Regions from separate parts of the Shewanella sp. YQ_9 genome, predicted to be linked through region 2. Evidence: predicted binding sites of a transcription regulator. Region 2 holds the regulator's gene; the other holds the start of a gene.
The links. Region 2 encodes MetJ, which represses methionine synthesis genes. Its sites were predicted from a motif close to TAGACGTCTAGACGTCTA; they were not measured.

Region 1: the regulator MetJ is predicted to act here: its motif matches at 3,969-3,986, upstream of serA (phosphoglycerate dehydrogenase).

The regions. Positions count from the first base shown of each region.
Region 1 covers NZ_JBICJO010000015.1:11,713-27,723, reverse strand. The annotation lists gene ACF8D4_RS04615 (curlin) at 1-880, shown strand, start outside; gene ACF8D4_RS04610 (response regulator transcription factor) at 2,438-3,103, opposite strand; gene ACF8D4_RS04605 (DUF2238 domain-containing protein) at 3,315-3,920, opposite strand; gene serA (phosphoglycerate dehydrogenase) at 4,079-5,308, shown strand; gene ygfZ (tRNA-modifying protein YgfZ) at 5,418-6,380, shown strand; gene ACF8D4_RS04590 (two-component system response regulator) at 6,439-7,470, opposite strand; gene ACF8D4_RS04585 (PAS domain S-box protein) at 7,559-12,862, opposite strand; gene ACF8D4_RS04580 (hypothetical protein) at 13,112-13,261, opposite strand; gene ACF8D4_RS04575 (LysR substrate-binding domain-containing protein) at 13,352-14,260, shown strand; gene ACF8D4_RS04570 (alanine/glycine:cation symporter family protein) at 14,245-15,612, opposite strand; glycine riboswitch at 15,730-15,830, opposite strand.
Region 2 covers NZ_JBICJO010000076.1:116,132-132,142, forward strand. The annotation lists gene ACF8D4_RS21170 (tetrathionate reductase family octaheme c-type cytochrome) at 1-68, opposite strand, end outside; gene ACF8D4_RS21175 (DUF3373 domain-containing protein) at 81-1,808, opposite strand; gene ACF8D4_RS21180 (cytochrome c) at 1,929-2,255, opposite strand; gene phsA (thiosulfate reductase PhsA) at 2,824-5,103, shown strand; gene ACF8D4_RS21190 (4Fe-4S dicluster domain-containing protein) at 5,116-5,688, shown strand; gene nrfD (NrfD/PsrC family molybdoenzyme membrane anchor subunit) at 5,685-6,629, shown strand; gene ACF8D4_RS21200 (conjugal transfer protein TraF) at 6,785-7,978, shown strand; gene ACF8D4_RS21205 (sulfite exporter TauE/SafE family protein) at 7,981-8,724, opposite strand; gene metJ (met regulon transcriptional regulator MetJ) at 8,801-9,115, opposite strand; gene metB (cystathionine gamma-synthase) at 9,331-10,491, shown strand; gene ACF8D4_RS21220 (bifunctional aspartate kinase/homoserine dehydrogenase II) at 10,508-12,901, shown strand; gene metF (methylenetetrahydrofolate reductase) at 14,155-15,045, shown strand; gene ACF8D4_RS21230 (methyl-accepting chemotaxis protein) at 15,109-16,011, opposite strand, start outside.

The DNA of each region.
Region 1 (16,011 bases), on a different contig from region 2:
ACTGCAGGAAGGCAACAGCAACATAGGTGGCGTGCGTGGCGTTGCCGGTGATAACAACAGCATCGAAATCGATCAGGCAGGTGATCTGAACACTGGTTTTGTTTACGCCCTGTCCGGCTCTGAAAACAACATCGAAATGATGCAAACCGGCACTGCCAACACCGCAGTACTCGAATTCACCACAGGTGATGACAACGACGTTGAAATCTACCAGAAAGGTGATGGCAACGCGGTAGGCGATCTGCTGGTTGCCGATATTCAGGGTAGCGACAACGTAGTCGATATCCAGCAGGAAGGCGACACCAACGGCGTTGAATTCCAAATCTGGGGTGACGACAACAACATCGACCTGGAGCAGGATGGCAGCACCAACTTCGCTACTGCCGCCGCCTATGGCACTGACAACAGCATGGACCTGACGTCACAGGGCGATTACAACGAGCTGGTTGCATTCGCCACAGGTGAAGACAACCAGATCGAAATCCATCAGGAAGGCACAGAGAACTTTGCCTATGCCGAGCTGGAAGGTGAGAACAACGAAGTTGATATGGAGCAAGATGGCAGCGCCAACGAAGCTCTGGTCACTGTTGTTGGCTATGACAATACCGATATCGAAACCACTCAAAGCGGTGACCTCAACCTGGTAGACCTGCTGATCCTCGGTGATGACAACCTGGCTCAAATCGTTCAAAGCGGCGACAACAACTGGGTGAGCGGTGTTGACGGCGGCGCCTTCGCCGTGGTTGGTACAGGTAACAGCCTGATGATCACCCAAAGCGGTAACGAAAACCTGGTTGTCGGTTCTCAGGCCGGTACCAGCAACGCTATCAGCGTAACCCAAAGCGGCGACTACAACGTTGCCACTGTTATCCAGAACTAATCACTCTGGTGCTTTATGCGAAGGGAGCCTCTTGGCTCCCTTTTTGTTTGCCCAATTGCCAACTGAGCGTGAGTCATTATAGCTTGAAAACTCATGGTTCCAGCGGTTTCCAGGAAACCCCATACCATAAGCATCGAATAACAAGGCGAATATTCGCCGCTGGAACAGCGTCTATCATGGCTTTGAACCAAATATCACTAATAAACCTGGTTTTAGCTGCCAGCTAAGTTGCAGCCCATCACCTGCGGTGGGCTCTTGCACAGGCGATCCTGTGACACGGCATTAATACGTCCCTGTCGCCTCGACGAAAACATCTGACCTACATGGACGTAGGAAATGCCGAATTTATCAGGAACAAAATTCGGCCCTGTTTTCGACGGTCACAGTTCCGCCTGTGCCTGAAAATGAGGTGGATGTCTGCAGACACTTCAGATGTTCCAAGCTACTCAGTGCTAACAGAATTACACCAATTCCCCCTTCGGAGCCGCCGCCGGCGTTGTTGTAAATTGGCATAGCCGAGACAGGGAGGTCGAGGCTCGAAGGTCGAGCAGGGCGAATGTTGCGAAGCGACAAGTTCATGAGCGCGAGCCAAGGAAGGCGAGCTGGCCCTTATGCATGGATGCATTTGGCGAGTCCTGAGTGTAGCCAATTTGCTTCATAAGCCAGCGGGGATTTCGGCTACGTCGGGGTGTCCTTGGGGATGCAAGGGGCTTTGGACAAGCAAAGCCCCTTGTCCAGTGTGGTGTGGAACACCACGACTTTAGGCCGCTGGCACAGCGGCTATCATGGCTTCTAACTAAAAGTTACTAATTAGTATTGGCAGGGCTTCCAGCGACGGACGGTCTCCCATTGCCTGCCGCAGGCTTATGCACAGGCGATCCTGTGACTCGGCGAGAGTTGCGCAGCAACATGCTTTCGAGCGCGAGCCTTGGATGGCGAACTGGCCGTTGTGCATGGAGGCATTTACACCACGACTTTACGCCGCTGGCACGGCGGCTAGCATTGCTTTAAGCATTAAATCCCTCACCAATACTTGCCGGGCTTTTGACCACAGACGTAACCCATCACCTGCGGTGGGCTCTTGCACAGGCGATCCTGTGACACGGCGTTAATACGTCCCTGTAGCCTCGACGAAAACATCCTTGTTTTCGACGGTCACAGTTCCGCCTGTGCCTGAAAATGAGGTGTATGTCTGCAGGCATATAGGTAGCTTCAAACAAGTTAGCTCTCACAAAGTTGCTCCAATCCCTCCTCGGTGTCGCCGAGAGCCTTTGGCGCAAATAACGTAGCTGAAGGCGAACACTCGCCGGTGACGAGTGTGCTCATGAGCGCAAGCTATGGACAGATTGGAATGCTTAAGCTCCACGACTTTACGCCGCAGGCACAACGGCTATCATGGCTTTGGCTGAAAGCCATTCCCGACGCGCAAAAAAGCTCAAAGCTGCGGCGATTGCCGCACTCTGACAGGAATTTTCCACTGACTTGGCTTACATAAAAGCCATCAAAGCATAAACAAGCCCCATTCGGGGCCAAGTTCAGGCTGGATCTAGCGACAAATCAACTGATGAGATCGAAGTGACTCTGATAGGTCTGGGCCCAACGCAACAATTCGACTCGATTACGAGATTGAGTCTTGCGGAAAATCGATGAAATATGCGCCTTGACCGTATGCTCACTGATACACAGACGTTGGGCTATCTCTTTATTCCTGGCACCACTGGAAACCAGCTGAATAATGGTACGTTCACGCCGGGTCAACATCTGCAGCATGGAAACCGTATCGGCCGACATCTCATTGCCAGTGTCCAAGGTCTTGACCAGCTTACGGAACATCTTGCTGATAAGGGTTCTGTCGTACCAGAGCTCATCGGCCACCATCTTGCGCAGGCCTGTAAGCATAAGATCGATGCGCTGATCTGAATAAAGTACCCCGCGGATCCCCAGCAACATAGCCGACTCCTGATCCAGTGAACCTCTGGCAACTTGATAGAGGGCGACAGGAACATGAGAGACCAGACGGCTGGCCAGCAGAGGAATGCCCTTATTGTCCAGCGCCGACCCCTTCTGAGAAATTAGATAGAAAGTACTATCGCTCTTCTGCGGATCCAACTGTTCCGGGTGGCGTACTATACGGGTCTTAAGACCAATGGACTCGGCCAGTATGGCCAAATGACAAGGGGCGGCTATCTGGTTTATAAAAACCAACTCATTGATACTACTCATATTTACTCTTCTCCCTGAAAAGTCTCGCTCATACCCCTAAAGGGATAGCTTCCTTAATCACTTTCCGTGAGCTTACACAAAAAGTATAAGATGATTCTGACCAGATAGTGTCCGGTTTTCATCACCATAAAGTATGATTCTAACAATCTTTAGTCGCATTGCCAGATGAAATATTGTAAAGACTGTATATGGCTCTCTCTGTCCCGACCTGTCAATCGGCGCCAAGACGCTGCAACTGGCGGTCATGAAATGAGGATAAAACCAGCAGGGCGGCGATGGCACCGATAAGAGCCATCAGCATATCCGACTGGGTATCCCAGACATAGCCCTGGGTGCCGAGAAAGGCCTCGGCACCTGAGCCTGTAGCCGCGGCAACCCACCATTCAATCAGTTCATAGAAAGCCGACAAGGCCAAGGCAAAACAACTGACTAGAAAAGCACACCAGGCACCAGGTTTCACTGCTTGATTACGCAGCAGTATCTCCCTGGCAATCATTGCCGGGATAAATCCTTGGGCCAAATGACCCAGTTTATCGTAGTTGTTACGCTCAGAGCCCATCCACTGTGCTAAAGTATCGAACAGCGGCACCTCGGCATAGGTGTAGTGGGCGCCGACAAACAGTATCAGGCAATGCACCAAGATCAGGCCATAAAGCAGCGGAGTCAGCGGAAAACGTTTGCGGGTAAAAAACAGTATCGGCAGCGCCAGCATCCCAGGCAGCGCTTCCAGCCACCAAGTGAAATCATCTTTAGGCGCTATCGCCGACCAGATAAGTACCACAAAATAAATGACCAGCCAGATAATTGTGTTTTTCAAGCCACTTTCCTTATGCCAGTGATTGTTCTCAATTAGGAAAAAATACTTTAGCCATCTAGCCCTCCACTTCACCTGAAAAAAGTGCTACTTTGATTGGGCATGGGCAAAAGCATCATAGCATACGTACATTAGTTAATAATCAAGAGGGTACCTATATCATGGCGAAACACTCGCTGGACAAGGATAAAATTAAAATCCTGTTGTTGGAAGGCGTCCACCAATCAGCCGTCGATGTGCTGGAAAGGGCTGGCTATACCAATATCGAGTATCACAAGGCATCACTCTCCGGCTCAGAGCTTCAGCAGTCGATCAAAGATGCCCATTTCGTCGGAATCCGCTCCCGTACCCAACTGACCCAAGAAGTATTACAACAGGCGGAAAAGCTGGTTGCCATAGGATGTTTCTGTATCGGCACCAACCAGGTCGACCTCAAGGCGGCCGAGCAACTGGGTATTCCTGTGTTCAATGCGCCCTTCTCCAATACCCGCAGCGTAGCCGAACTGGTACTCGGTGAAATCATCATGCTGCTGCGCGGTATTCCGCAGCGCAACGCCCTGGCCCATCGTGGTGGCTGGCTCAAGAGCGCCAATGGCAGCTTCGAAGCTCGTGGCAAGACCCTGGGGGTCATAGGTTATGGCCATATCGGTACCCAGTTGGGGATCCTCGCCGAAACCTTGGGGATGAAAGTGATCTTCTTCGATATCGAAGATAAGCTGCCGCTGGGTAACGCCCAGCAGGTACATTCCATGGAGCAGTTACTGTCTCAAGCCGATGTGGTCAGCCTCCATGTGCCTGAAACCCCACAAACCAAAGAGATGATTGCCCAGGCCGAACTGGCGATGATGCGCAAAGGCAGCATACTGATCAATGCTTCCCGCGGCACTGTGGTGGATATCGACGCCCTGGCGGTAGCCCTCAAGGAGCAACAGTTGGCTGGTGCCGCCATCGACGTGTTCCCGGTTGAGCCCAAGTCCAATACTGACGAATTCCAAAGCCCGCTGCGCGGTCTGGACAATGTGTTACTGACCCCCCACATAGGCGGCAGCACAGAAGAAGCCCAGGAAAACATAGGTATTGAGGTTGCCGGCAAGCTGGCCAAATACTCAGACAACGGCTCTACCCTGTCGGCAGTCAACTTCCCGGAAGTATCGCTACCGCAGCATAAAGATGCCTCCCGCCTGCTGCATATTCACCATAACCGCCCCGGTATTCTGATCAAGATTAACCAGGCGTTCTCGGAGAAAGGCATCAACATTTCAGCCCAGTATCTGCAAACCACGGCCACCATAGGTTATGTGGTGATGGAGGTAGATACCACCCAGGCTGAAGAAGCACTGACAGAGCTCAAGTCTATCGAAGGTACTATCCGTACCAGACTGCTGTTCTGATTTTTTGAGGCTTTCACAGGGCGCCATATTGCTATCGGCGCCCTGTTTATTTCTGTCAAATCCGCTACAATCGCAGATCTCTTAATGCCTTCAATCTCAGGATCTTGTTATGAGCATTTGCGTTTCTCAGCCCGATTGGCCACTGGATGCCGGCATTCCGGATCTGCTTATTTCCCGCCTATCTCACTTGGGTCTGCTTGCCGTTACCGGCGAACAGGGCCGCAGCTTTATCCATGGTCAGGTCACCACGGATATCAGCTCTCTCACGGCCGAGCAGTGGCGTTGGGGCGCTCACTGCGATCCCAAAGGCAAAATGCTTTCAAGTTTCAGAACCTTTGCCCTGGGTGATGCCCTGATATTGATGATGCCAAGGGATACCCTGGCTGCCGACTTGCCGCAACTGAAGAAGTACGCTGTGTTCAGTAAGGCCGAACTGGTTGATGTCAGCGACGATTACAGTCTCTTGGGTGTAGCCGGCGCCAAGGCTGCCACTTGGCTGGCAGAGCAGTTCCCGGGCTTCAGTCCAGAGCAGCAAGTAAGTGCTGTCGATGACGGCGTGGTACTGCAGGACGGCGAGCGCTTTATTCTGGTTCTGCCCAAGGCCCGGGCCGATGCCTTGTGCCAGCAGCCTCCTGTCGATGCCAGTGCCTGGCAAGAGCTGGAAATCCTTGCCGCCTACCCTAACCTGCCGGCATCACACATGGGCCAATTTGTACCGCAGATGTGCAACCTGCAGGCCATCAACGGCATCAGCTTCACCAAAGGTTGCTACATGGGCCAGGAAACCGTGGCCAGAATGAAATATCGCGGCGGCAACAAGCGAGCCCTCTATATTCTCAAGGGTAAAGCCACTGTCGATGTCACCCCGGAAACCACACTAGAGATGGCGCTGGATGAAGGTTTTCGTAAGGGCGGCAGCATTATTGAAGCCGTACAACGAAATGGCGAGTTGCTGCTGACCGCAGTGCTGGCCAATGACACAGAAGTCGGCGCCAAATTCCGCATCGCTGATGATGAAAACAGCGAACTGACGGTACTGCCTCTGCCCTACTCTCTGGAAGAGCAGGAGTAACAATGAATGACCCAATAAAGGCGCCGTCGGCGCCTTTATTTTTATCCGCCGTTTGTCGCTATTCGGTGCCGGACTCAGTTTCCATGTGAGTATCACGCACCTCTATCACCTGGGGCAGTATCTGTTTGAACAGTTCCACCAATTCAGGGTCAAAGTGTTTCCCCGACTCAGACTCCAGTAACGCCATGGTATCTTCTATGCTCCAGGCCTTCTTGTAAGGTCGAATTGAGGTCAGGGCATCGAAGACATCGGCAATGGCGACGATTCGCCCCTCAATGGGAATATCATTGCCTTTCAAGCCATTGGGATAACCTGAGCCATCCCACTTCTCGTGGTGAGTCAGCGCAATGCGCCGGGACATCTGCAACAGAGGATCCGGGTGCTCACCGATAATCTCGGCACCGATTTCGGCGTGTTGCTGCATGATTCGCCACTCTTCGGCGTCCAGTTTCCCCGGTTTTTTCAGCACAGCATCCGGAGTACCTATCTTGCCGATATCATGCATGGGCGCCGCATTGTAAAGCAGCTCACAGAAGTTGTCCGGCAGCTTGGCCTGTTGTGCCAGGAGCCTGGCATAGTGGCTCATGCGAATAACGTGTAAGCCGGTCTCGTTATCCTTGTATTCAGCGGCACGGCCCAGGCGGCGGATGATCTCGAAGCGGGTCTGTTCCAGCTCGCGGGTACGTTCGCGCACCTGTTGTTCCAGTAAACGCTTCTGATCATAGAGGGCCAAGTGGTTACGTACCCTGGCTCTGACTATCGGGGCACTGACAGGTTTGGTAATGTAGTCGACAGCCCCCAAATCAAAGCCCTGGGTCTCATCGGCCACCTCAGAGAGAGCGGTGACAAAGATCACCGGAATATGGCTGGTCATGGGTTCCTGCTTGAGACGCTTACAAACTTCATAGCCATTCATGCCCGGCATCATCACATCCAGGAGGATCAGATCCGGAGGGCTCTTCTGCGCCAACGCCAGCGCTCTTGGGCCATCTATCGCCACCTTGAGCTTATAATCGTCGCCGAGGATCCCCACCAGAATATCTATGTTCTCCGGTGTATCGTCCACCACCAGTACAGTGGCTTTTTCCATCTCAATCTCCCTCTTGTTACGGGCCCCACATCCTATTTCAGTGCCACAGCACTTTACCGGCGGCGCGAATATCCCCTAATGAGTATAGTCAGGCCTGCTCGGTCTCGTTCAGCTCCTGCTGCAGCTCGCGGATAAGATCGGCGGCATCATCAAACTGATAGCTGCCGACCATGCTGCTGACAGGTTTCAGGCGCTGCCACAGAGGCTTGCTCACCCTGCGGCTCAATGCTTCCAGTTGAACAACGGCTTCGGCATCGGCGTCTTCCAGACTCTGCAGCAGTTGCTCCAGGGCGGTTTTAAGCGCCTCGGGATCAATCTCCTCGGCGGCATCACCTTCCGCCAGAGGATCGCTTTGTGGCTTATCACCCATCCAGTCCGCAATGGCTTCGACAATGGCTGCAACCCGGGTTTCCACCGCCAGCAACTCTTGCTCACATTCTTCACCGGCCGCCAACTTGGCTTCCAATTGCCTGGCCTCTTCCACCAAAGGCTCGGAGCAGAGGTTACCTGCCAGCCCCTTAAGGGTATGCGCCGCCCTGACCGCTTCTTCCTGCTGTTGTTCCTTGAGCGCCTTGCGAATCCGTTTGCCGACATTGCCCTGACTACCGAGGAAACGTTCGAAGATGCGCCGATAGAGGCGCTCTGAATGCTGTACCAGCTGCAGTCCGCGATCGATATCCAGGCTCTCGTGTTCCGGCCAGCTCACCAGATTCTCAGGAGCATCGCCATTGGCCATACCGGCGTCATTGTTCCCTGCTGCGGCCGGGACTTGCCCACCTCCCAGATACTGCAACAACACCTGATACAAAAGGCTGACTTCTATCGGCTTGGCGATGTGATCATTCATGCCCGCTCGCAGACACATCTCCTTGTCACCGGCCATGGCGTTGGCCGTCATGGCAACCACAGGTAACTGCTCAAGCCCTGGCATCTTGCGCAGTGCCTCTGTGGCCTGATATCCATCCATCACAGGCATCTGGCAGTCCATCAATACAAGATCAAACTGCTGCTGCGCCAACTTCTCCAGTGCTATCTGGCCATTCTCGGCGATGGACAAGTCTATGCCCACCTGCTCAAGAAACTCGGTCGCCACTTCCTGATTCATCTCGTTGTCTTCCACCAGCAACACACGTTTGCCGGCAAGAGCTGCCAGTTGCAGGGATTCGAGATCCAACGCCTTGCGCCTGACAGGAATATGGCCCTGACGCCCAAGAGCCAGCATAATGCCATCGAGCAGCCTGGAGGCACTGACCGGCTTGGTGATATAGCCGTTGATCCCGAGTTGCTCCAACTGTTCGATAAAGTCACTGTTGGCGTGAGCCGACACCATGAGGATCAGCGGCGGCTCTTTTACCTGTAGTATCTGCCGCGCGGTTTCCATGCCGTCCATCTCAGGCATCTTCCAATCGATCAAGGCCATCTTGTAGGACTTACGCTTCACCTTATCCAGCGCCTCCATGCCGCTGCGGGCACAGTCGACGGCAAAGCCCATGCTCTCCAGCGTGGTGCGCAATATATCTCTGGCGGTACCGTTGTCATCGACCACCAGAATGGGCATGCCCTCCAGTTCCTGCTCTACATTTAGCTTGTCGTTTTCCGCAACCTTGAGCCGCACAGTGAAGAAGAAACAACTGCCGTTGCCAAACTGGCTCTCGACGCCGATTTCACCGCCCATCAGTTCTACCAGTTGTTTGGAAATCGCCAGCCCAAGCCCGGTACCGCCGTATTTACGTGTGGTCGAGGTATCTGCCTGGCTGAAAGACTTGAATAATCTGGCTTGCTGCTCGGCCGTCAGACCTATGCCACTGTCGCGCACTGCAAATCTTAGGATCACTTCATCCTGCTCGCGGCTGAGCTCACTTATCGACAGCATCACTTCACCCCGTTCGGTGAATTTGATGGCGTTGTTCATCAGGTTAATAAGTACCTGACCGAGACGCAGCGGGTCCCCTTCCAGGTGGCTGGGCACACCAGGGGCCACGGCAAACAACAGCTCCAATTGTTTATCAGCGGCACGTTCCGAGAACATATCCCCGAGATCTTCCAAAATACTGTCGAGCTGGAACGGCACCACTTCGATATCCAGCTTGCCGGCCTCAATCTTGGAGAAGTCGAGAATGTCATTGATGATCCCCAGCAGGGATTGCGACGCCCGTTCAATTTTTTCCACATAGTTACGCTGTTTGTTATCCAGTTTGGTCTGCAGGCACAGTTGTGACATACCGATAATGGCATTCATCGGGGTGCGTATCTCGTGGGACATATTGGCAAGAAAGTCGCTCTTGGCCTTGTTGGCGGCATCGGCTTCGTCTTTGGCCGTCATCAGCTCATTGGACAAGAGTTTCAAGCGGGTAATATTGGCAATGCTCATGACCACTGAGCGTTCACGATCACCTTCTTCCTCAATTTCAGAAGCGTTGACAGCCATCCACATAGGCTCGCCCGAGGCACTGAGCAGTCGCCACTCGCCGCTGACACTGTGATCGTCACTCTGCTGCAGGCACTCGTACAACTCGCTGGCATTGCTTCTGTCTTCCGGCAGCATCAGTTCGGCAAACGAGCGACGTTTAAGCTGTTCGGCGCTCATTCCCATATCACTGCAGAATTGGCCGTTACAATCCATTATGGTGCCGCGATCATCCAGATTGACTATGCCTATGCCTGCGTTATCAAACAGGGCGCGGAAATGGGCCTCACTCTGAGCCAGCTCGGTTTCCATCTTTTTACGGCCGCTGATATCGGTCAGATAACCGTTCCAAAGCATGCCATCCTGCTGTTTACTGCCTTTGGCACCGGCCTCAAGCCAACGTACCTCGCCGGAAGGATGACGGTAGCGAAACTCTTTGATCCACTGCAGCCCCCCTTCACCGGAAAGCAGCCGAATAATACTGTCTCTATCTTCAGTAACGATCCGCTCGGCCACCAGTTCAAAATCGGCCATTACCTCATTCTTGTGGTGGCCCAAAGTGGCAATGGCTGCACTGGAAAGGAAGGTGAATCTGCGTTGCTGCGGGCCTTGCCAAAACAGTTGATACACAGTACTGGGCACAGACTCAGTGATGGTTTCCAGTTGCTCCCGCGACTGCTCCATCTTTTCCTGAGCCAGTTTGCTGTCGGTAATGTCGTTGAGGCTACCATCGAACCAGAGAGGATTCCCATCTTCGTCGTAACTGGCCTTACCCTTTTCATGGATCCAACGCACACTGCCATCCCGATGGCGAATACGGTACTCGACATCGAAGGCTTGCTGCTCGGCCAGGGCCGAGTTGATGGTGTCGATACACAGCTGTTTGTCTTCATCTATGACCAGGGAACCATAACTGCGCTTCTTGCTGTCGATGAAATGCCAGGCCGGATAGCCGCTTATCTCAGTGATATTGTCGCTGACATATTCCATGGTCCACTGTTCATCGACCCGGGTACGATAAACGGCGCCGGGGATGTTGGATACCAGCCCACGAAAACGGCTCTCGCTCTCGCGAATTTTACGCTCTACCGCCAGTTGCTCGGTCAGATCCCGAATCGATGCCGCCACCTGACGTTTGCCCTTGTGATCGGCCGGCAACAGGCTCAAACCTATCTGCACCGGGAACTGGGAACCATCGCACTTGAGTGCCTGCAGCGCCTTGCCCTTGGCCATCATGCGCTCCTTGCCGTCGGTCACGAAGGCATGGCGCTTGGCTGCGTGTTCCAGCCGGTCCACTTCCGGCAACAGTTGGTCGATATTGAGTTTGAGCATCTCCTCGGCGGCATAACCGAACAGCTCCTGACAACGGCTGTTGGAGAACACCAGCATGCCGCCTTCATCGACGATAAGCATCGCCTCCGGCGCCGCCTCCAGCACGGCGTTGGACCAGGCCGCGGCGGAAAACTGCTCGGTGACATCATTAAACAGCATCTCCACCGAAATCAGCTTGCCTTCATCATCAAGCAGAGGCTGCATAAACAGATCCAAACGCCTCAAGCCACCTTCGGCATCGGCCAACTCCACCTGATGCGGCGGCACCGACTCGCCGGCCAGCGCCTGTTCCATATACTGCCAGTTGGCTTCATTGATACTGTTGCTGGAAAACAGCCGCTGATACTTACGCCTGAGCACTTCAGGAGTGATACCCAAGACCTTCTTCACCCCTTCGCTCGCCTGTACTATAGCGCCGTTGGGATCCATGGAGCAGTAGAAGGACTTATCACTCATGCCGTCGATAAGCTTGGCAAACCTGTTGCCGCGGGAGTCGAGCAGCGCCTGTTCCCTCTCTTCGAGAATTTCAGCCATCTCATTGAATTTATTGCTGAGAGTCGCAATCTCCCGCACCACGCCTTCGGGTTTTTGCAAGCGTTTGATCAACCCCTTGCTGAAGTCCACTATCCCGGCTTCCAACTGCTCCAGAGGCTGGGTGAGACGCTTGGCGCTCCAGTAACTGGTGACCAGCAGTATCATAGCCAGCAGCAACAGGTTGAGCGTCAAGGAGCTGAAATCCTGCAGGAAAGAACGCAGCAACTGCTTTTGCGGCGTGATCACCAACACCCGCCACTCCAGTGGTGCAACCCTGGCGACACTGGCAAGGTACTGCACGCCGTTGAGATCGCTCAGGGCCACCTCGGGGGTGTCGGCGGCATAGATATGCTGCGCCGCTTCCTTGCCGGCGGCGGTATTAGCCAGCCAGTCTTCCAATTTGGCGTTGCGGGTAAGATTATTGTCTGGGTGATAGATGAGCCTGCCCTGGTTGTCCAATACCAACAGCTTTTTGGGATCTATCCCCAAACGTATCGGCAGGCTGGAAAGTGCCAGATCTGTGGTAACCACGCCCAGCGGCGCCCCTTCGCTGCCAAAGGGTTGCGAGAAGGTGATCATCAGTGCGTTGCCGGCACCTTCATCAAAATAGGGGGCCGTCCAGTAACCTTCGGCATGTTTGAGTGCTTCGGTCCACCAGTCCCACTCGCCACTGGTGTAGTCATAGGCTTCCTGACCTATGTCCATGGTGACAATCGACAGGTCCTGACGAAAAGCATAGGGAGCAAAGCGTTTTTGCCCGGGCAGAAACCCGGGCTGAAAGGCGATGGCGCTGCCGTAAAAGTTGGGATTGCGCTGCAACCTGTCCCTGAGCAGTTGATAGAGATTGTCCGCTTGTTGCAGACGTTCGAAAGACTCCAGATTCCCCAGGCTGTATGCCAGTGTCTGGCTATCCCTTTGTGCCAAAGACAGCTCAAACTCGAGCCTTTTAGCGGCGAAGTCTGCCTTTTCGGCCAAGTCGGCAAAGAAGGCTTTCTCTTCTTCCTGATAGTTATACCAGCCGGTAACCCCCGAAATCACAGTCATGATGCTGATTAAGGGAATGGCTATCTGCAACAGAATACGGCTGCGAAAAGTTCTGAGTGTCGCGGTATCCGGCATAGCTCTGCCTCTCTGACGATTTCCTTGCGACTCTGCAACTGCAAAGTCCTATTGTCAGACACACTCTCTTGGGCAATCAATGCCGAAGTACATCAGGCGACTGAAGTCAACTAACTGATTAAAGGTCAAAAATTAACCTTGTTATTTAAGCATTAGCCATGCGGTTAAACAAGTGAAGCGGAGCAAATTTCACAAAAAAGTCAGCTGCAGCCAACTGGCATAAAACACACAAAAAAAGATAAGCTGGAATTATTTAAATAAACTCTTGTGTTGCAGGGAAAGAGAACGGCCAATAGCTGCAAGCCAGCGCTGAAAGCGCCCCTTTCCATGCGGCTTGCTATTGGCAGTAGAATCTCTACTATCTGGGTTTAAACAAGGTTTTTGAGTGGCTGAATTCATGGCGAGCTCCTGTGGTGACCAAATGCATTTTGCTGCGGCGCCCACCGTAAAACCAACGATGATTTCTTACCATTAAAATAAGTACAACTTATGGAACACTTAGATCACTTCAAGGGACTGCGCTGCCTGGAAGCGGCGGCGCGGCACAAGAGCTACACCCAAGCCGCAGAAGAGTTACATATCACCCAAGCGGCGGTCAGCCAACAGCTACGCTTGCTGGAGGCTCACCTGGGGATCAAACTCTTTATTCGCCGCGGTCGCAGCATGCAGCCCACCAGCCGTGCTCAGCAGCTGGCCGATACCCTGACGGCGGCATTCGGCTCCATCGGCTCCTGCTGGCAAGAGATACAATGTCAGGGGGTTCCAGGAGAGCTCAACATCACGACAACTCAGTCCTTTGCCTCCTTGATCCTGCTGCCGAATCTTGGGCAGTTCAATCGGCTGCATCCGGAAATCAAGGTCAAGGTCTGGGCCTCGAGTCAGTTGGAAGATCTCCAACACGCAGAGATGGATATCGGGATACGTTTTGGTGACATTGACGCGGGTGAGCTTTACTGTCGTCACCTGTTCGACGATGACACTGTGCCCCTGTGTTCCAGCCAACTGGCACAGGAGCAAGCACTCACACATGCCTCGCAACTGAGCCAATGCTGGCTTATTGATGCCGACGACAAGCCGGGACAGGATTGGCTGGCCTGGTTTGCGGCGGCAGGTATCACGCCGGATACCCAGGCGCTCAATTGGGTGCGGGTCGCCAATCTGGATATGGCACTGAGCACGGCGCTGTCAGGCCACGGGGTGTTTTTAGGCTCCCGCCTGATGGCCCAGCAATATATCCGCGCCGGTACGCTCACGGCGCCTCTGCCGCAGGTGCTACCGGGTGGGATCCGCTATCACCTCTTGTATCACGCCGCCTCACCCAAACTGGCCAGGATAAGGCGGTTTGAAGACTGGTTACAGGCCTTGATTGCTTCGCTCAAGGCTCAGGTATCGGCCTGAGGCAGGGCCTCATCACCGCAGCCGCGCAGACGCTGAAAATAACTGCGGGTTTCTGCCAGCACCAGGTGGCGCAGACCTATAATGGCAATCAGATTGGGTATCGCCATCAAGCCATTGACTATGTCGGCGAGCAGCCAGATGAGATCCAGCGTGATAAAGGCGCCCGAGGCAATAAGCCCGAGAAAAACCCAGCGATAGAGCGGGATCCAGCGGCCCTTGGTGAGATAGCTCCAGCAGCGATCGCCATAATAGTTCCAGCCAAGAATAGTGGTAAAGGCGAAACACACCAGCGCTACGGTTACCAAATACTGGCCAATCAGCGGCGTGGTGGCACTGGAAAAAGCAGCACTGGTCATGCCGGCCCCGGCGGTATCGCCATTCCAGACACCGGTAAGAATAAGCACCAAGCCCGTCATGGTGCAGATGATAATGGTATCGAAGAAGGTGCCCGTCATGCTCACCAGTCCCTGCTCAACCGGCTCCTTGGTTTTGGCGGCTGCCGCCGCTATCGGAGCACTCCCCAAACCCGACTCGTTGGAGAACACTCCGCGAGCAATCCCGGTTTGAATCGCCAGGGCAATACCGGCCCCAAAAAAGCCACCGGTGGCCGCCACTGGATTGAAGGCGGAATGCAACACCAGCGCTATCGCATCCGGAATCGCCTCGCTAGCGCTCAGCAGCACCCAAAGACAGGCAATCACATAGCCTATAGCCATAGTGGGCACCAACTTTTGTGCCACAGCCGCAATCCGTTTAACACCCCCTAAGGTCACGGCAGCCACCAGCGAGGTCAGCACCACGGCCGTGCTCCAGGCTGGCACATCAAAGGCGATGGTCAGGGCTTCGGAAATCGCATTGACCTGGGCAAAAGTCCCGATACCGAAAAAAGCGACACCGACACCGAAAACCGCAAACAGCTTGGCCAGCCAGCCGAGTCCCAGGCCTTTTTCTATGTAGTACATGGGGCCACCGGCGATGTTACCGTGGCGATCTGTGGTGCGAAACTTAAGTGCCAATAGACACTCGGCGTACTTGGTGGCCATGCCAAACAAGGCGGCAATCCACATCCAGAACAGGGCGCCGGGGCCACCGAGTTTGATGGCAGTAGCCACCCCAACAATATTGCCCGTGCCTATGGTGGCCGACAACGCGGTACAAAGAGCGGCAAAAGAGGAGAGTTCCCCCTTGCCATTGGCGGGTTTGAACAGCAACTGCAGCGCCAGCGGCAGACGCAACAGTTGAATGAATCCCAACCTGAAGCTCAGATAAATACCGGTTCCCACCAACAAGAGTAAGGTGGCAGGTCCCCAGACAATAGCGTTTATCTGGGTAAGAAGTGCATGAAAATCCATAGATTCCTCAGTTATTAAACATCAAAATTAATAAACGGAGGAGGAAAAGAAATGGCTGCGAAACCGCGGCAGCAGAGGCCAAAGGCGAAAGGTCACCAGAGGCAAGGCGGTGCAATCATCCTCTCCTCTGTCCTTTTGCCTGAGCGTTTCGCGCTGGCCTAAGCCGGCACTTTCGCCTTCGGCGCCGGGGCATGCCCGGTCTCTCCAGAGGCTCGTCCAGTAACAGTCCACGCCGTCAATGCTGACCGGCACCTGAAAGAGTACCTCCAACCGGGTTAACCGGTGGAAATTGCCTCGTCGGTGTGGGGGCGATTCCCCACTCTCCTGCTACCTTCATCCGAACGGATTGCCACGTTATTTGTGGCAGGTGGCACAGTTTGCGCCTAAATGGCCCCCGGC
Region 2 (16,011 bases):
GCCTGGGCTGGGCTCAAGAGGCCGAGCCAGAGTGCCGTGGCTATAAATGGCAGATAAAATGTTTTCATCTGTGTTCCTCCCTAGAAATTCACTGTCAGTGAGGCGTTGATATCCAGCGCCGTATCCGCCACGGGCAATAGCGAATAGGCGTTGCCGTCCAGCACTTCATCCACCTTTACAGGTGCACCCACGGGCGTGCCCGAACCTGTGTATTCATAGTCGTAGTAGAGTCCCGCCAGCTTGATAAACATCCTGGGGTTGATGTCGAAGATGTAGTAGGCCTCGGCCACATGGCCGCGGGTGGCCAGCTTGCTGCCGACCGGGTCGTCCTGGGCCTGGGTGAAGGGCGTCCAGTACTTGGAGCCATAGTTGTATTCCAGACCGAACTTGCCGTAAGGCGCCGGGATCTGCATGCCGATATAGATGCCGTAACCATCGTGGGAGGTATCGGACTCGGCGCTGGATGGCACCAGCAGCAGTTCATCGCCACTGCTGTTGAGCTCTGCCTGGAACACGGCGTCGGTCAACATGCCGCCGAACATGCCGGCGTTGCCGTTGCTCTCGCCGCGGGTCCAGCCGAAGGAGGCAAACAGCTTGAGATCGTCATCGGACTCATAGGCATAGCCCAGGCCGCCCAGGTACATGTCGCCTATGACCCCGCTGGGTTGCACCCGGGTAACAAAGTTGAAGTTGTCGAATTTCTGCAGATCGCTGTAGAGGGTGGGGGCGAAAATCCCGGCCAACTCGTTGGGGAAGGCCATGGTGCCCTTGAAGCCGTCGTTGATATCCCGCGCGGCAAACAGGGTCAGTTGCAGGAAGTGGTTACCGTCGTTGATCACATCAATGTTGAAACCGCCCAGATGGGTGTCCTTGCTGACGGTATCGCCATAGAGCTCGCCGTTGCCCCATTGGGACTCAAAGCCCTGACCGTAACAGAAACGCACCACCTGGCCTTCTATCCCTGTGAGCTCTCCGAGTTTGTAGCCCAGAGTGGCGCCGTCAAAGTTGAAGTTGACCAGGTGTCCGGAAGGGGTGCCGCCACGTTTTTCATTTTCCCGGTAGTGGCTCGGCGGACCATAGGTGGAGGGGCGACGGCCGACAGACAGATAAAACTCGCTGCCGCCGATGTTTTTCCAGTCAAAGTAGGCGCGCTCGACCCGCAGCCAGTCGCCGCTGGGGTTGCCTGAGTTGGTGCCGTCCATGGTGAAAGAGCGCCAGGAATCAAACACCTGCACACCGGTGGAATCGCCCCAGTCCTTGAACATGGTCAGGCGTCCGGCAAAGCTGACGTTGTCCCACACCTTGGCCTTGAGATCGAGCCGCAGCCGAGTGGTGTAGAAGATGTCATTGTCTATGTCGCCACTGCTATAAGGCGCCAGCACATAGGGTATAACGCCCTGCAGTTGTCCCTGGGCAAAGGCGTTGGCCAGCTCAGGGTTGGCGGCCATCATCTTGCCAAGGGGCGAGGTGGGATCCATGGGGTTGCCCAGTTCGCCGGCCATGGCTTTGGCGCCGAAGTCGTTGAAGTCCATCTTGATCGCCGGATGCCAGGTGACATTGCCATAGTGCAGCGAGTGGGCTCGGGTGCGAAAGTCGCCGCTGATCTCCAGTCGATCGAGCGCCGTGTGCCGCTCTGTCTTGTCCACCCTGCTGTTGAGTATATCCAGCTCTTCGGTGATCTCCTGCAGTTGCTGTTTAAGCTCGCGGATCTTGGTGCTGTCATCCAGTTCCCCGGCCTGGAGCTGGGGGCTGCCCAGCAGAGCCAAACCCAGTGCCTGGGCCACCGCCAGTGCGATAAGAGTACGCATAGTAGATTCTCCTGACCGGCCTTGCCGGTCGTTTTCAGGCAGCAAGCAGCCCTGGGGTAACCCCATACTTGGCTTGCAAGCCGTGAATTTAGTTAAGTGATTGGCGCCTATGCGCTCGGATCAACCGCAGGTCTGGGGTTGATCCGAGTCGGCGGCATGGTCGTACAGGAACTGTTGAATATCCTTGAGTTCCTGCTCAGTTAAAGGCTGAAACGCCTCGGGTTTGGCTTTGTGTTTGTCTCTGGCGAAGAATCTGTCCCATTGGCTCATGGTCTTGCTCATGGGAGTCAGTTCGCCACCTATGCCTGCTTTGCTGTGACACTCTTTACAGACTTTCTTGTACAGGTGTTTGCCTTTCTTGGGGTTGCCGCCGTCGGCTGCGGTGGCGCCTGTGGCCAATGCACAGGCTAAAAGCAGAAGGCCGAGTTTGCTGCTGGTGTTCATCATCTATTCCTCTGGGGTGACCGCCCGCTCCGTTAATGGGCTGTTATTTTATGTGTCCTTGCGGTTGTCAATTTAGCAATCCTGAGGTGCGTCAGCTTTGAACTGGATCACTTTCATAAAAATAATCTAATTGATAAAAATATCATTGAAATAAATCTAATGGATTGGGTGGTTTTATGCTTGCAATGTATTGATTTATTTTGTTTTTAATCTTTATCTGTTGACCTATTAGAGAAGCCGTGAGTGGGATTTATAGCGGTTTTTTAGGCGTGATCAGCTTAACGTTTGTGAATATTTGTCGCGGCTAAAGTTGCATTTGTTAACTCTTGGAGTGCATCTACAGACTCTTTTCTCATCAATCTGGGGCAGGATTCCCTTCACACTTTCACGCCCTTTCCGGCGTCTTTGCGGGGGCTGGATCACACTCGCTCCCCCTATGTGGTTTACCACAATACCCACAGGAATTTAATGGGTAAACAATGAGCTCAAGCCGCTGTAGTCAAGCGGAATCCAATTCAAACAATAACCTGTGTGAGCGACCTTTTCCCAAGGGGAGAGGATGGAGGTAACCATGATAGAGCTTGATAGGCGCACCTTTCTGAAAGGGGCTGGAGCCGGAGGGGCAACCTGTGCCCTGGCCGGGGTTCTGCCCGGTTCGCTGGCGGCTTTGGGGCGTAGCCCACTGACCGGCAGTGCCACTGAAATTGCCAGTATGTGTGAGATGTGTTCAACCCGTTGCCCGATTTCGGCGCGGATTGTTGATGGCAAAAACGTCTTTATCAGCGGTAACAAAGAAGCCAAATCATTCGGCGGCAAGGTCTGTGCCCGTGGTGGCGCCGGTCATAGTCTGCTGTACGATCCACAAAGGATCGTCAAACCACTCAAGCGCGTCGGTGAGCGCGGCGAAGGCAAGTGGGCCGAAATCAGCTGGCAGGAAGCCTATCAAACCATCGCCAGCAAGCTGAATCAAATCAAGGCCGAGCATGGCCCTGAAGCCGTGGCGTTTTCCTCCAAGTCAGGCTCGCTGTCCGGACACCTGTTCTATTTGGGGCAGGCTTACGGCAGCCCCAACTCCTTTACCCATAACACCACTTGCCCGGGCGGTTATGTGGTCGCCGCCAAGGCGATGTTTGGTACCAAGGTGAAGCGGGATCTCTCCAACTCCAAGTACATCATCAACTTCGGTCATAACCTCTATGAGGGGATCAATATGTCCGAGACCCGAGGTCTGATGAAGGCCCAGGCCGACAAAGGCGCCAAGTTGGTGGTGTTTGAACCCAGGTTCTCTGTGGTGGCCGATAAGGCCGATGAGTGGTATGCCATTCGTCCCGGCTCGGATGTGGCCGTGGCCCTTGCGCTGTGCCATGTGCTGATTGCCGACAATCTCTATGACAAGGCCTTTATCGAGCGCTATGTTGAAGGTTTTGAGGCCTTTGCCGCCGAGGTTAAAGCCTACACCCCTGAGTGGGCTGAGAAAATTTCCGACGTACCCGCCGCAGATATCCGCCGTATTGCTCACGAGTATGCCGCCGCTGCGCCCCATGCCGTGGTCGACTTTGGCCACAGATCTACCTTCACTCCGGAAGAGTTCGATATGCGCCGGGCGCTGTACGCCGCCAACGTGCTGATCGGCAACCTGGAGCGTAAGGGTGGCCTCTACATGGGTAAGAAGGCCGGCAGCTACAACAAGTTTGCCGGTGAGGCTGTGGCCCCTGAGCTGGGTAAGCCGGGCGTCAAACTGCCCAAACCGCAAGCCAAACGCATCGACCAGATGGATGAGCAGTTTGCCATGGCCTGGTCCGGCGGTGGTATCTATCAATCAATCATAGATGCGACTCTGGAAGCCAAGCCTTACCAACTGCGAGCCTGGGTCATGAGCCGCACCAACCCCATGCAGACCATGACCGACCGCGCCAAGGTGGTTGAGAGCTTGAAGAAGATGGAGTTTGTGGTTTCCTGTGATGTTTATATCAGTGAAACCGCTGCATGGGCCGACATCATACTGCCCGAATGCACTTACCTGGAGCGGGATGAAGAGGTGGCCGACAAGTCCGGCAAGAACCCGGCCTACTACCTGCGTCAGCAAGTGGTGGATGTGATTGGCGATGCCAAGCCTTCCTGGCAAATTTTCCGTGAACTGGGCATAGAGATGGGCCTGGAGCAGTACTATCCCTGGGAAAACATGGAAACCCTGCAATTCCTGCAGGTGAATAAAGACGCCAAGCTGCTGCAGCACATCAAGGACAAGGGCTTTGTCAGCTACGGCAAACCGCTGATGCTGCGCGAACCCAAGATGGTGGCCGATTTTGTTGCCGCCTACTCCAACGCCAGAGCCGTGGATGAAGACGGTACTTACGGCAGCGCGCTCAAGTTCAAGACCCCCAGTGGCAAGATTGAACTGACCTCCGCCAAGGTGGAAGACATGGCGCCTGGACGCGGCACTATCGCCTATCGCGAAGTGACCCTGAAACAGCCGGACGAGCTCTACTTTATTCAGGGCAAGGTGGCGGTGCATACCAATGGCGCGACCCACAATGTGCCTATGCTGGCCAACCTGATGTCCGACAACGCCGTCTGGATCCACCCGGACACCGCCGCCAAGCATGGCATTGAGAATGGGGATGCCATTCGCCTCACATCCAGTGTCGGCAGTGAAGAGGGCCATGCGCTGGTGACCAAGGGCATACGTCCCGACACTGTGTTCGCCTACATGGGCTTTGGCTCCAAGAACAAGGAGCTGGCACGGGCGACCGGCAAGGGCGTGCACTGCGGCAACCTGCTGCCCAACGTGACTGCACCTGTGTGCGGTATGAACGTACACACCACAGGTGTGAAGCTGGAAAAGGCATAAGGGGAGGCGAAGATGACTAAAAGATATGTGATGGTGCACGACGAGAATAAGTGCATCGGCTGTCAGGCCTGTAACGTCGCCTGCCGCAGCGAAAACGGTGTACCTGAGAGCGTAACTCGCCTGCAGGTACGGGTAGAAGGTCCATTCGGGGATGCGCCGCATCTGCACTTCAAGTATCACAGGGTGTCCTGTCAGCAGTGTGAAGATGCCCCTTGCGTCAAGGTCTGCCCTACCGGAGCGGCCTATGTGGGTGAGGATGGCATAGTCTCCATCAAGGCGGAAAAGTGTGTCGGTTGTATGTACTGTGTGGCAGCTTGCCCCTACAAAGTGCGCTTTATGAACCCGGAAACCAAGGTGGCCGACAAGTGCAACTTCTGTAAGGACACCCGACTGGCGCGCGGCGAACAACCCGCTTGTGTGACAGTATGTCCCACAGACGCCCTGGTGTTCGGTGATGCCAACGAGGCCGGCAGCGAGGTGGCGACTCTGCTCAACACCCGCGTGACTTATCAGGACAAGACCCATCTGGGAACCAAACCCAGAATCTACCGTATTCCTGTCAAGAGAGGGGGGATCCAATCATGAACAATACTTGGGGCGATATGACGCAATACGACCCTGTCACCTGGCACTGGGTCATAGCCGTTTACCTCTTCTTGGCGGGGTTGTCGGCGGGTAGTCTGTTGATTGGGATCGGGCTGCGTTGGGTGCAAAACAAGACAGAGGGTGACAGCGGCATTCTCAAGGCCGCGGCCTTGATAGCGCCAGTGGCTATCTGTTTGGGTATGCTGTGTCTGGTGTTTGACCTGACCAAGCCATTCCACTTCTGGCTGATCCTGATCAACTATAACCTGACCTCTGTCATGTCCATCGGGGTGCTGGCGCTGTTGGTTTACATTCCGCTGACCTTTGCCTATGCGCTGGTCGTGCTGAAAGATGATCTCGGCAACTGGGGCCTGGGTTTCCTCAAGGGGATTGCAGAATCACTGACTGGCCTGCGCAAGACCATGGAAGTGCTGCTGTTCGTGCTGGCGATTGTCGTGGGTGCCTATACCGGCTTCCTGATCTCTGCCATGAACGCCTACCCCATGCTGAACACTGCCGTCTTACCGGCACTGTTCCTGGTGTCCGGCTTGTCGGCCGGTGCGGCTGCCAACGCGGTAGTAGCACTGCTGCTGTTCAAGACAGACAAGCACTGCTCACAGCTGGGACGGATGCACGGTTTGGAATTGCCGGTAATGGCGGCAGAAATCCTGTTCCTGTTTATGCTGTTCTGCGCGCTCTACTTCAAGGGTGGCGCTGCTGCTGCCGCACTGGCATCACTGACAAGTGGCGTCTGGGCCAGCGTGTTCTGGATTGGGGTTGTGGGTATCGGCTTTGGTATCCCGCTGCTTTCCATGTTGTTGCTGCCTGCGAGTACCCGTCACACCAAGGGCGCCATGTTGGCGGTAGCCTGCTGTAGTCTAACCGGGGTGCTGGCACTTAGACACTTTATTCTCTATGCAGGTCAGAGCTATCTTGGTTAACAAGTACTTCTGAACCTGTTTGAGCCTCAGCCCGTATCATTTGGTACGGGCTTTTTTGTGTTTGATACCATTGTGCCACTGAGATTTGGACTATCTTTAACCCATATAACTAACGTCTTGCGTCTGGTTACAGATAAAAGCAAGAGGGTGATGAGATGAAACTGAGTCTTTTGACACTGCTTACCACGGGGCTTGCCAGCACGCTGGCACTGGCTGGGCAGGATGTTTATGAGGCCCGCTCAGATGCCATGGGCGGGGTTGCCGTGGCAGCCGGTAATCGTGAGGCGGCGGCCTTTTCCAATCCGGCACTGCTGGCTTTGCCTTCGCGCCGCAGCAATGACTTCAGTTTACTCATTCCAACCATCGGCGCCGATGGCGCCGATAAAGATCAGATGATCGATAAGTTTGATGCCCTGCAGGATAACTATGACGCCCTGGTCAATGCCATAGACGCCGCCGACACAGCGGCTATCGATGACTACCGAAAGCGCCTCAGTGGTGACTTGAAATCGCTGCAGGGCAATAGCGCTTACGTCAGTGCCGGTATCAATATGGCTTTGGTCATGCCCTCGGATGGTTTTAATTATGCCTTTGTATTCAAGAGTTATCTCGATGCCTTGGGAATAGCCGAAATCGCCGCCGCGGATATTGATGCCCTGGATAATCTGGACCCCAATAATCCGCCGGAAATCCAAGATTTGACCTCCCAGGGGCGAGTGGTGGCCGGGGCGGTTTCCGAGCTCGGGGTTGCCGTGAGCTATCCGCTATCTATCGTCAATATGCCGGTGACAGTGGGAGTTACACCCAAGCTGCAACGGTTGGACAGTTTTAACTATGCCGTCAGCGCCAACAACTTCGATGCCGATGACTTCAACGATGATGATTATCGAAGCGATGACACAGGCTTTAACCTGGATATCGGTCTGGCATTCCAGCCATTGGATGGTTTGGTTATCGGTGTCAGTGGTCGCAACCTCATCAAGCGGGACTTAAGCAGCATAGAGGCCGGCGGCGTGCAGCTTACCTATCAGGTGAAACCTATGGTTACCGCAGGGGTGGCCTATGACTGGGCGGCCTTTTCGCTCAGCAGCGACTTGGATCTTACCGACAACGACAAGTTTGCCGAGCTTGAGGGCAGCCGCTATTGGCGTTTAGGCGGTGAATACCGGCCTGCTGACTGGGTTGCTTTACGGCTCGGTTATCGCCAGGATCTCAATGATCACACCGCCGATCTTTATTCACTCGGGACAGGGTTCGCCATAGGCAACAGTTTCCGGCTGGATCTCACCGGCATGTTTGGCAGCGATGACGCCATAGGCGGCGTACTGCAAACCAGCTATCACTTCTAAAACTAACCGTTGATGAGCGCCAGGCTTGATTTGATGGTCAGCAACAGGGCGCTCAACGCGCACAGCGCCAGCGTCAGGACTCGGGTCTTCTCTTTATCCACCCGGCCCACCAAGCGGCCAGCCACCAGAAAACCGAGAAATACCGAAGGCAGCAGCAACAGCGAAAGCCATAGGTGCCTCAGGGTCAAGAGGCCAAAACAGCCGAGAATAATCAAGGCTATCAATGAGCTGAAGATGAAGAAGGCCGACAGCGCTGCGCGGAACTGACTGGCATCCTTACCCGCCAGCAGTAGGGCCATCGGCGGTCCGCCTATGGCGGCCACGGTACCGAAGATCCCGGAAAATATCCCGGCGATAAACAGGCTGAGGCGGTTGATCTTGATGCTGTACTTTCTAAGGCTGAGGAATACGGCTACGGCCACAATCAGGGCTATGGTCAAGCCCAGAATAGGCTGCGGCGCCAGCAACAGCAGGGTGGCGCCAATCAGGCCGCCGGGGAGCCTCCCCAACAAGGCATATTGCAGGCCGTTGAATTCCAGGTGGCCACGCTCGCGTACCAGTGTCAGCAGGGCGATGGAAAACCCCATGGCGATAACAGGGGCAGGAACCAGTTCCGGATCGACGATATACAGCAAAGGTGTGGCTACCACGGCCAAGCCAAAGCCTATCAACGACTGGGTCAGGGCGCCGGTAAATATGATCAGGGACGCCAGTAGCAGGGTGACGGGATCTATCAGTGACAACATTCGCAAGCCCCAAAAAAGACAAGGATCGCACCGCGATCCTTGTTCAACTATAAGGTAATTCTGAGGGACAACACACTTACTCCATGTCTTCCCATTCTATGCCCATGGCATCCATCATGCGCTTGGCCTCTTCCGGGATGCTGTCGGGTTTGTCTTTGGACAAATCCCCATCGTTGGGCAGTGGCTGGCCGGTATAGGCATGCAGGAAGGCTTCGCACAGCAGTTCGCTGTTTGTGGCGTGCCGCAGGTTGTTTACCTGGCGCCGGGTGCGCTCATCGGTCAATACTTTCAGCACCTTCAACGGAATAGAGACAGTGATTTTTTTCACTTGCTCGTTCTTCTTGCCGTGTTCGGCATAAGGGCTGATGTATTCGCCATTCCATTCAGTCATTGATTCACCTGTGATCTCACTAATTCGCAGCAGATTTTAAACCCTTACAGGATACAGTCAAATGATTGCCTGCAAAATCTGTGCAATATGAACAGAAATCCATACATTTGGACGTCCAAACGTCTTGATGCCTATTGACGGCTGGATGGTCATTGGTTAGATTTAGACGTCCAGACATCTTTATGGTGTCGAACCTCAGCATTCAGGAGTCGATTATGACAGAGCGGCGATTAGCAACCACAGCGGTCCGGCAGGGCATCGAATCAGACAGCCAGCACGGGGCCGTGGTGCCACCCATCTATCTGTCGACCAACTATGCCTTTGATGGCCACACTCAGCCAAGAGCCTTTGATTACAGCCGCTCGGGTAATCCTACCCGCTCCATTCTGGGGGATGCCTTGGGGGAGCTGGAACAGGGCTGCAGTGCGGCAATCACAGCGACCGGCATGGCGGCCATTACTCTGGTGGTCAACCTGCTGGGGCCGGATGACCTCTTGTTGGTGCCCCATGACTGTTATGGCGGTAGCTATAGGCTGTTCACCAATCTGGCTGCCAAGGGCCAGTTTCGCTTGCAGGTTTTGGATCAAACCGACCCGCAAGCACTCGCCGCTGCCCTGGCGCAAAAGCCGCGCATGGTGTGGCTCGAGACGCCGTCCAATCCGCTGCTGCGGGTAGTGGATATTGCCGCTATTGCCGAGGCGGCCCACCAGCAGGGCGCATTGGTGGTGGTTGACAACACTTTTTTGTCGCCGGCGCTGCAACAGCCTTTGCTGTTGGGGGCCGATATAGTGGTGCACTCGACCACTAAATACATCAATGGCCACAGCGATGTGGTGGGCGGCGCCGTGATTGCCAAAGATCCTGAACTGGCAGAGCAGCTGCACTGGTGGTCCAACACGCTCGGGCTGAGCGGTGGCGCCTTCGACAGTTACCTGACCCTGCGTGGCCTGCGCACTCTGGCGCTGAGGATCCGCGAGCATCAGGCCAATGCCGAGCGCATAGTGGCGCTGCTGAGCCAGAGTCCCGTGGTAGACAAAGTTTACTATCCGGGGCTTAAGAGCCACCCAGGTCATGAGATTGCCGCCAGGCAGCAGAGTGGCTTTGGCGCTATGCTGAGTTTTGAACTCAAGGGTGATGAGGCGCAGGTGGTTGCCTTCCTCGGCGCGCTCAGGCTGTTTTCCGTGGCCGAGAGCCTGGGAGGGGTTGAGAGCCTGGTGGCCGTGCCCGCCACCATGACCCACAGAGCCATGGCGTGTGATGCTCGCGCCGAAGCCGGTATTAAAGACACGCTTATCCGCTTGTCTGTGGGCATAGAGGATGGCCGGGATCTGCTGGATGATATCGCCGCCGGATTGGCTGCAGCCGCAAACTGTTGAATTGAAGGAGCTTGAGATGGCACGTTGTCACCTACATAAGTTTGGCGGTTCCAGTCTCGCCGATGCCGATTGCTACCGACGGGTCGCCCATATTTTGCTGACCCATGGTCATGCCGATGATCTTGTAGTGGTTTCCGCCGCAGGCAAGAGTACCAATTTTCTCTATAAACTGCTGAACCTGAAGGAGTCTGGCGCTCTGTGGCAAGAAGAGCTGCAGGTGCTTGTCGGTTATCAGCAGAATCTGATTGAACAGCTGCTGGGCAATGAACAGGCACGTCAACTGCGGGAGCGTCTGTCTACAGATAAGGCGCAACTGGCCAGTTTGTTGTCCTTGCCTGAACTCAGCGAATACCAATGCAATCAGGTGGTGGGTTTCGGTGAACGCTGGTCGGCCAGACTGATGGCGGCGCTACTGAGGGAGTCCGGTGTCGCCGCTTCCCATGTGGATGCCCGCAGTTTGTTGATTGCCGATGAGGGCGCAGTACCCAGGATTCGCCTCGATGAGTCCCGTGAAAGGGTGCAGCGACTGCTGGCCGAGCATCCCGATGAGCGCCTGGTGATCACCGGCTTTATCTGCGCCAATAGCCAAGGCGAAACTCTGTTGCTTGGTCGCAACGGCTCCGACTTCAGTGCCACCCTGATAGCCAGCCTGGCCGATATCGACAGGGTGACTATCTGGACAGATGTCGAAGGGGTGTTCAATGCCGATCCCAACAAGATTGCCGATGCCAGGCTGCTGAGCAGTATGTCGCTGGCTGAGGCCGACCGCCTGGCGCGGCTCGGCTCCCCGGTACTGCATTGCCGTACCCTGCAGCCGCTGTTTGATACCGAGGTCAGTCTGGCGGTGCGTTCTAGCTACGCCTCGCATACCGACTTTACCCTTATAGCTCCCAAGAGTGATGCCGCAAGCGCCCCTGTGGTGACCAATCTCAATCAGGTGTCCCTCTTGAGCCTGGAGTTCAATGGCACCCAGGCTCAGACGCTCGATGCGCTCAATGAGGCGGGTTTGACCCCGCTGGCCTACTGGTCTCAGGGGCAACACAAACTGGAGCTGGCCTATACTCCCGAATTATCCCGCCAAGTCTGGCAGTTACTGGAAGCGCAGACATCCGAGCTCAAAATTCAAAGCATTACCGAGGACAGAGAGCTTGGGCTGGTGGCCCTGGTAAGCAGTGGCGCCGGCAGTTATCGCCGCAGCTTTGCCCGCTTGCTGAGCCGTGAAGCGCGACCTCTGTATCAGGACCAACTCAGCCTGGTCACCCTGGTGCCCAAATCGCAGGTGAACCTGCTGACCCAGAAGGTGCACAGGCGCTGCGCCGGCCCCCGCAAACGCATAGGCGTTATTCTGCTGGGGGTGGGTAACATAGGCGAAGCCTGGGTGGAGTTGTTCGGCCGAGCCCGCGACGGCCTCAAACGTGAGCTGGAGGCCAGTGTTGAACTCCTGGGCTTGGCGAGTTCGAGCCGTGCCTGGATCTGCAATGAAGGGATCTTTGGGGAAGACTGGCAGGCAAGGTTTGAAGCCGATGCTACCCCTTGGCAGTATGAACATCTGTTCGAACAGCTTGCGTTGCTACAAGCCGATGAACTGGTGGCGCTGGATATCAGTGCCAGCGCCGGACTGACACTGCAGTATCCTGAGTTTTTTGCCCGTGGCATTCATATGGTCAGTGCCAACAAGCTGGCCGGCTCCGGGCCATTGCCTTTCTACCGCGAGCTGAAACAGCAACTGGGTAACCGCCGACTGTTTTGGCGTTACAACGCCAGTTGCGGCGCCGGGCTGCCGGTGCAGCACGCGCTCAATGATTTGCACAACAGCGGCGACAGGGTAGAGGCTGTCGGCGGTATCTTCTCTGGCACGCTCTGCTGGTTGTTTGAGCATTTCGATGGCATCAAACCTTTCTCCGAGCTGGTGTTGCAGGCCAAAGAGCTGGGGATCACTGAGCCGGATCCCAGGGACGATCTTTCCGGGCGTGACATGCAGCGCAAGCTGTTGATTTTGGCTCGTGAAATAGGTCTGGAACTGGAGCTTGAAGATATTCGCTTAAGCTCTCTGGTGCCTGAGGCGCTGGCCGACATTCCGCTGGATGAGTTCTTGCAGCGGATCCCCGAATTGGATGCCACTCTCGCGCAGCAGTTTGCCGCCGCGGCCGAGCAAAACAAGGTGCTGCGCTATGTGGCTTCATTGGAGCAGCAAGATGGCCAGGTTAATGCCGAAGTCTCTCTGCAATGGGTCGAGCGTCAGCATCCATACGCCAATCTGACCCCGGGAGATAATGTGTTTGTCATCCGCTCGGCCTTCTACCAGGGTAATCCGCTGATCATTCGCGGCCCAGGTGCCGGCAGGGAAGTGACTGCCGCGGCAGTACAGTCGGATCTGGTGCAGATCTGTCGCGATCTGCTGCAGGAGTAGGACTGGTATTAGCGTCATATTTGAAGCTGGTGGGCTCTTGGCTAGGAAAAGCCTGTGTGAGTGGCCGTTCTCGGACGTGCTGTCCTTCACTGTATTCGGGCTTTCAGTCTATCCGCACCGCGGGTGACGGGCTTGCGGTTTAGCTGGAAGCTGAGATCAAGTTTATTGGTGAGCTTTGGCTTAAAGCCATGCTAGCCGCTGTGCCAGCGGCGTAAAGTCGTGGTGTAAATGCCTCCATGCATAAGGGCCAGTTCGCCATCCCTGGCTCTCGCTCGAAAGCACGTTGCTACGCAACTCTCGCCAAACCACACCGGGCAAGGGGCTTTGCTTGTCCAAAGCCCCTTGCATCCCCAAGGACACCCCCGACGTAGCCGAAACCCCCGCTGGCTTATGAAGCACATTGGCTACACTCAGGACTCGCATCCTTGCTCGACCTTCGAGCCTCGACATCCCTGTCTCGGCTACGCCAATTTGCAACAACGCCCGCGGCGGCTCCGAAGGGGGAATTGGTGCGATTCTTTCCACACAGAGTTGTTTTAAGCTGCAGATATACACCTATTTTCTAGGCATAGGCGGAACTGTGACCGTCGAAAACAAGGATGTTTTCGTCGAGGCTACATGGACGTATTCACGCCGTGTCACAGGCTCGCCTGTGCATAAGCCTGCGGCAGGCAATGGGAGACATCCGTTGCTGGAAGTTCAATCTATGTTATTTGGCTATTTTGAGCTGAAAACAATGATAGCCGCTGTTCCAGCGGCGTAAAGTCGTGGAGCTTCGCCCCACACCCGAGGAAAGGGGGCTGTATCGACTCGCCCCCTTTCCAAACCCCCTGCGACCCGCGACGCAGCGGAAACCCCCTTGTGCTTATGATGCCAATTCGCTATCGCGCCAGACGCTCATCCCTGATTCGACTGGCGCTGCTTCGGCATCCATGCCTCGCTACGCGATTGTCATCAACGCCCTGCGGCCGCTTCGAGCGGGAGTCGGTGTAATTCTGTGATAATTGAGTTGTTCTAAGTTACCTATATACCCAAAGATATACGCTCATTTTCCAGGCACAGGATCACCTGTGCGAAAGCTCTCTCCAGGCGTAAAGCCGAGGCTTTGCAGAAACACTCATTAGTGGCTTTTATACTGATTAAGATAAATACACCTTTGAAGCCATCTTTGGGCTTGACTTCAATGACAGTTTCTCTAGTATGTGGACATATAGACGTCCAAACGTCCAGATAGACAGTTGAGGGAGTTTTTAATGGCTTTTCATCACGCACAACATGCGCACTCGCTGAACCAGAGCTTGTCCGAGCTCAACGGCGACATCAATGTTTCTTTCGAGTTCTTTCCACCCTCAACGCCTGAGATGGAAACCTTGTTGTGGAACTCAATTCAGCGCCTGGAGCCACTGAATCCCAAGTTTGTTTCTGTCACCTATGGTGCCAACTCAGGAGTGCGGGATCGCACTCACAGCGTGATCGAGCGGATCCAGCAGGAAACCGAGCTGGTGGCGGCGCCGCACCTGACGCTGGTGGATGCCAGTGATGAAGAGTTACTGGAGTTGGCGCGTCATTACTGGAACAGCGGCATTCGCAACATAGTGGCGCTGCGGGGCGATCTGCCGGAAGGCAGCCCCAAGCCGACACGTTTTGCCTCAGATCTAGTGCGTTTGCTGCGCTCGGTCGCCGACTTTGATATTTCGGTGGCTGCCTATCCTGAGGTGCATCCGGATGCAGCCAATGCCCAGGCTGACCTTATCAACCTGAAGCGCAAGATTGAGGCCGGTGCCAGCCGTGCCATTACCCAGTTTTTCTTCGATGTGGAGTCTTATCTCAGGTTCCGCGACCGTTGTGTGGCCGCCGGCATTGATGTGGAAATTGTTCCCGGGATATTGCCTGTGGGCAACTTCAACCAGCTCAAGCGTTTCGCCGCCATGACCAATGTGTCTTTGCCGGGATGGCTGCACCGCCAGTTTGAAGGTTTGGATAACGATCCCGGTACCCGGGCGTTGGTGGGCGCCAACGTGGCCATCGACATGGTCAAGGTGCTTTCCCGTGAAGGGGTGAAAGATTTCCACTTCTATACCCTGAACCGCGCCGAGCTCACCTATGCTATCTGCCATACTCTGGGAGTGCGTCCCGGCAAGTGATGGCCTCTCAGTGAACCTTTGATAAAAGGAAGCCCACCAATAGGTGGGCTTGTCTTTAGTGAGTTAAACCTTGAATTGGCTGACCAACTGCTTGAGGCGTACCGACAGCTGCGCCAGCTCTTCACCGGCGACGGCTATCTGGGCGGCGCTTTCACTGCCCTGAGCCACGCCATCATTGATATTGTTGAGATTGCGATTGATCTCTGCCGAGACGGCGCACTGCTCATTGGCGGCGCTGGCTATCTGGATATTCATCTGGGTGATGGCGGAAACCGCGGCGCGGATCTCATTGAGAGCCGCATCGGCGTTTTGCACTTCGGCAACACACTTATCCATGGTTTGATTACTGCTTTGCATCACACCGACGGCTGACTGCGCCCCTTGTTGCAGGGTTTCAATCATCTGCTGAATTTCGGTTGTCGATGCCTGAGTGCGGCTCGCCAGGGTGCGAACTTCATCGGCCACCACGGCAAAGCCCCGTCCCTGTTCGCCGGCCCTGGCTGCTTCAATGGCGGCATTGAGTGCCAGCAAATTGGTCTGATCGGCAATATTGCGGATCACTTCCAACACTGAGTCTATCGCCTGACTGTCCTGCTCTAGCTTGTCGATAGCTGCCGCGGCGCCGCGGATCTCTGACTCCAGCCCGGCCATCAGCTCAACCACACTGTTGACCACCTGTTTACCCGAATCTGTGGCGGCATCGGCTTGCTCTGCCGAGTCGGCGGCAACAGTGGCATTTTGGGCGACCTCCTGAACCGTGGCAGCCATCTCGTTCATGGCGGTAGCCACTTGTTCGGTTTCCCTTTGCTGCTGCTCGGCGCTGTGGCGACTGTCACTGGTGATGCCGGACATCTCTTCGGCCGAGGTTGCCAGTGAGTCTGTGGCTTGAGTCACCTGCTGAATAGTTTGCTGGATTTTGGCGACAAACAGATTGAATGCCCGCGCCAGATCGGCAATTTCATCCTT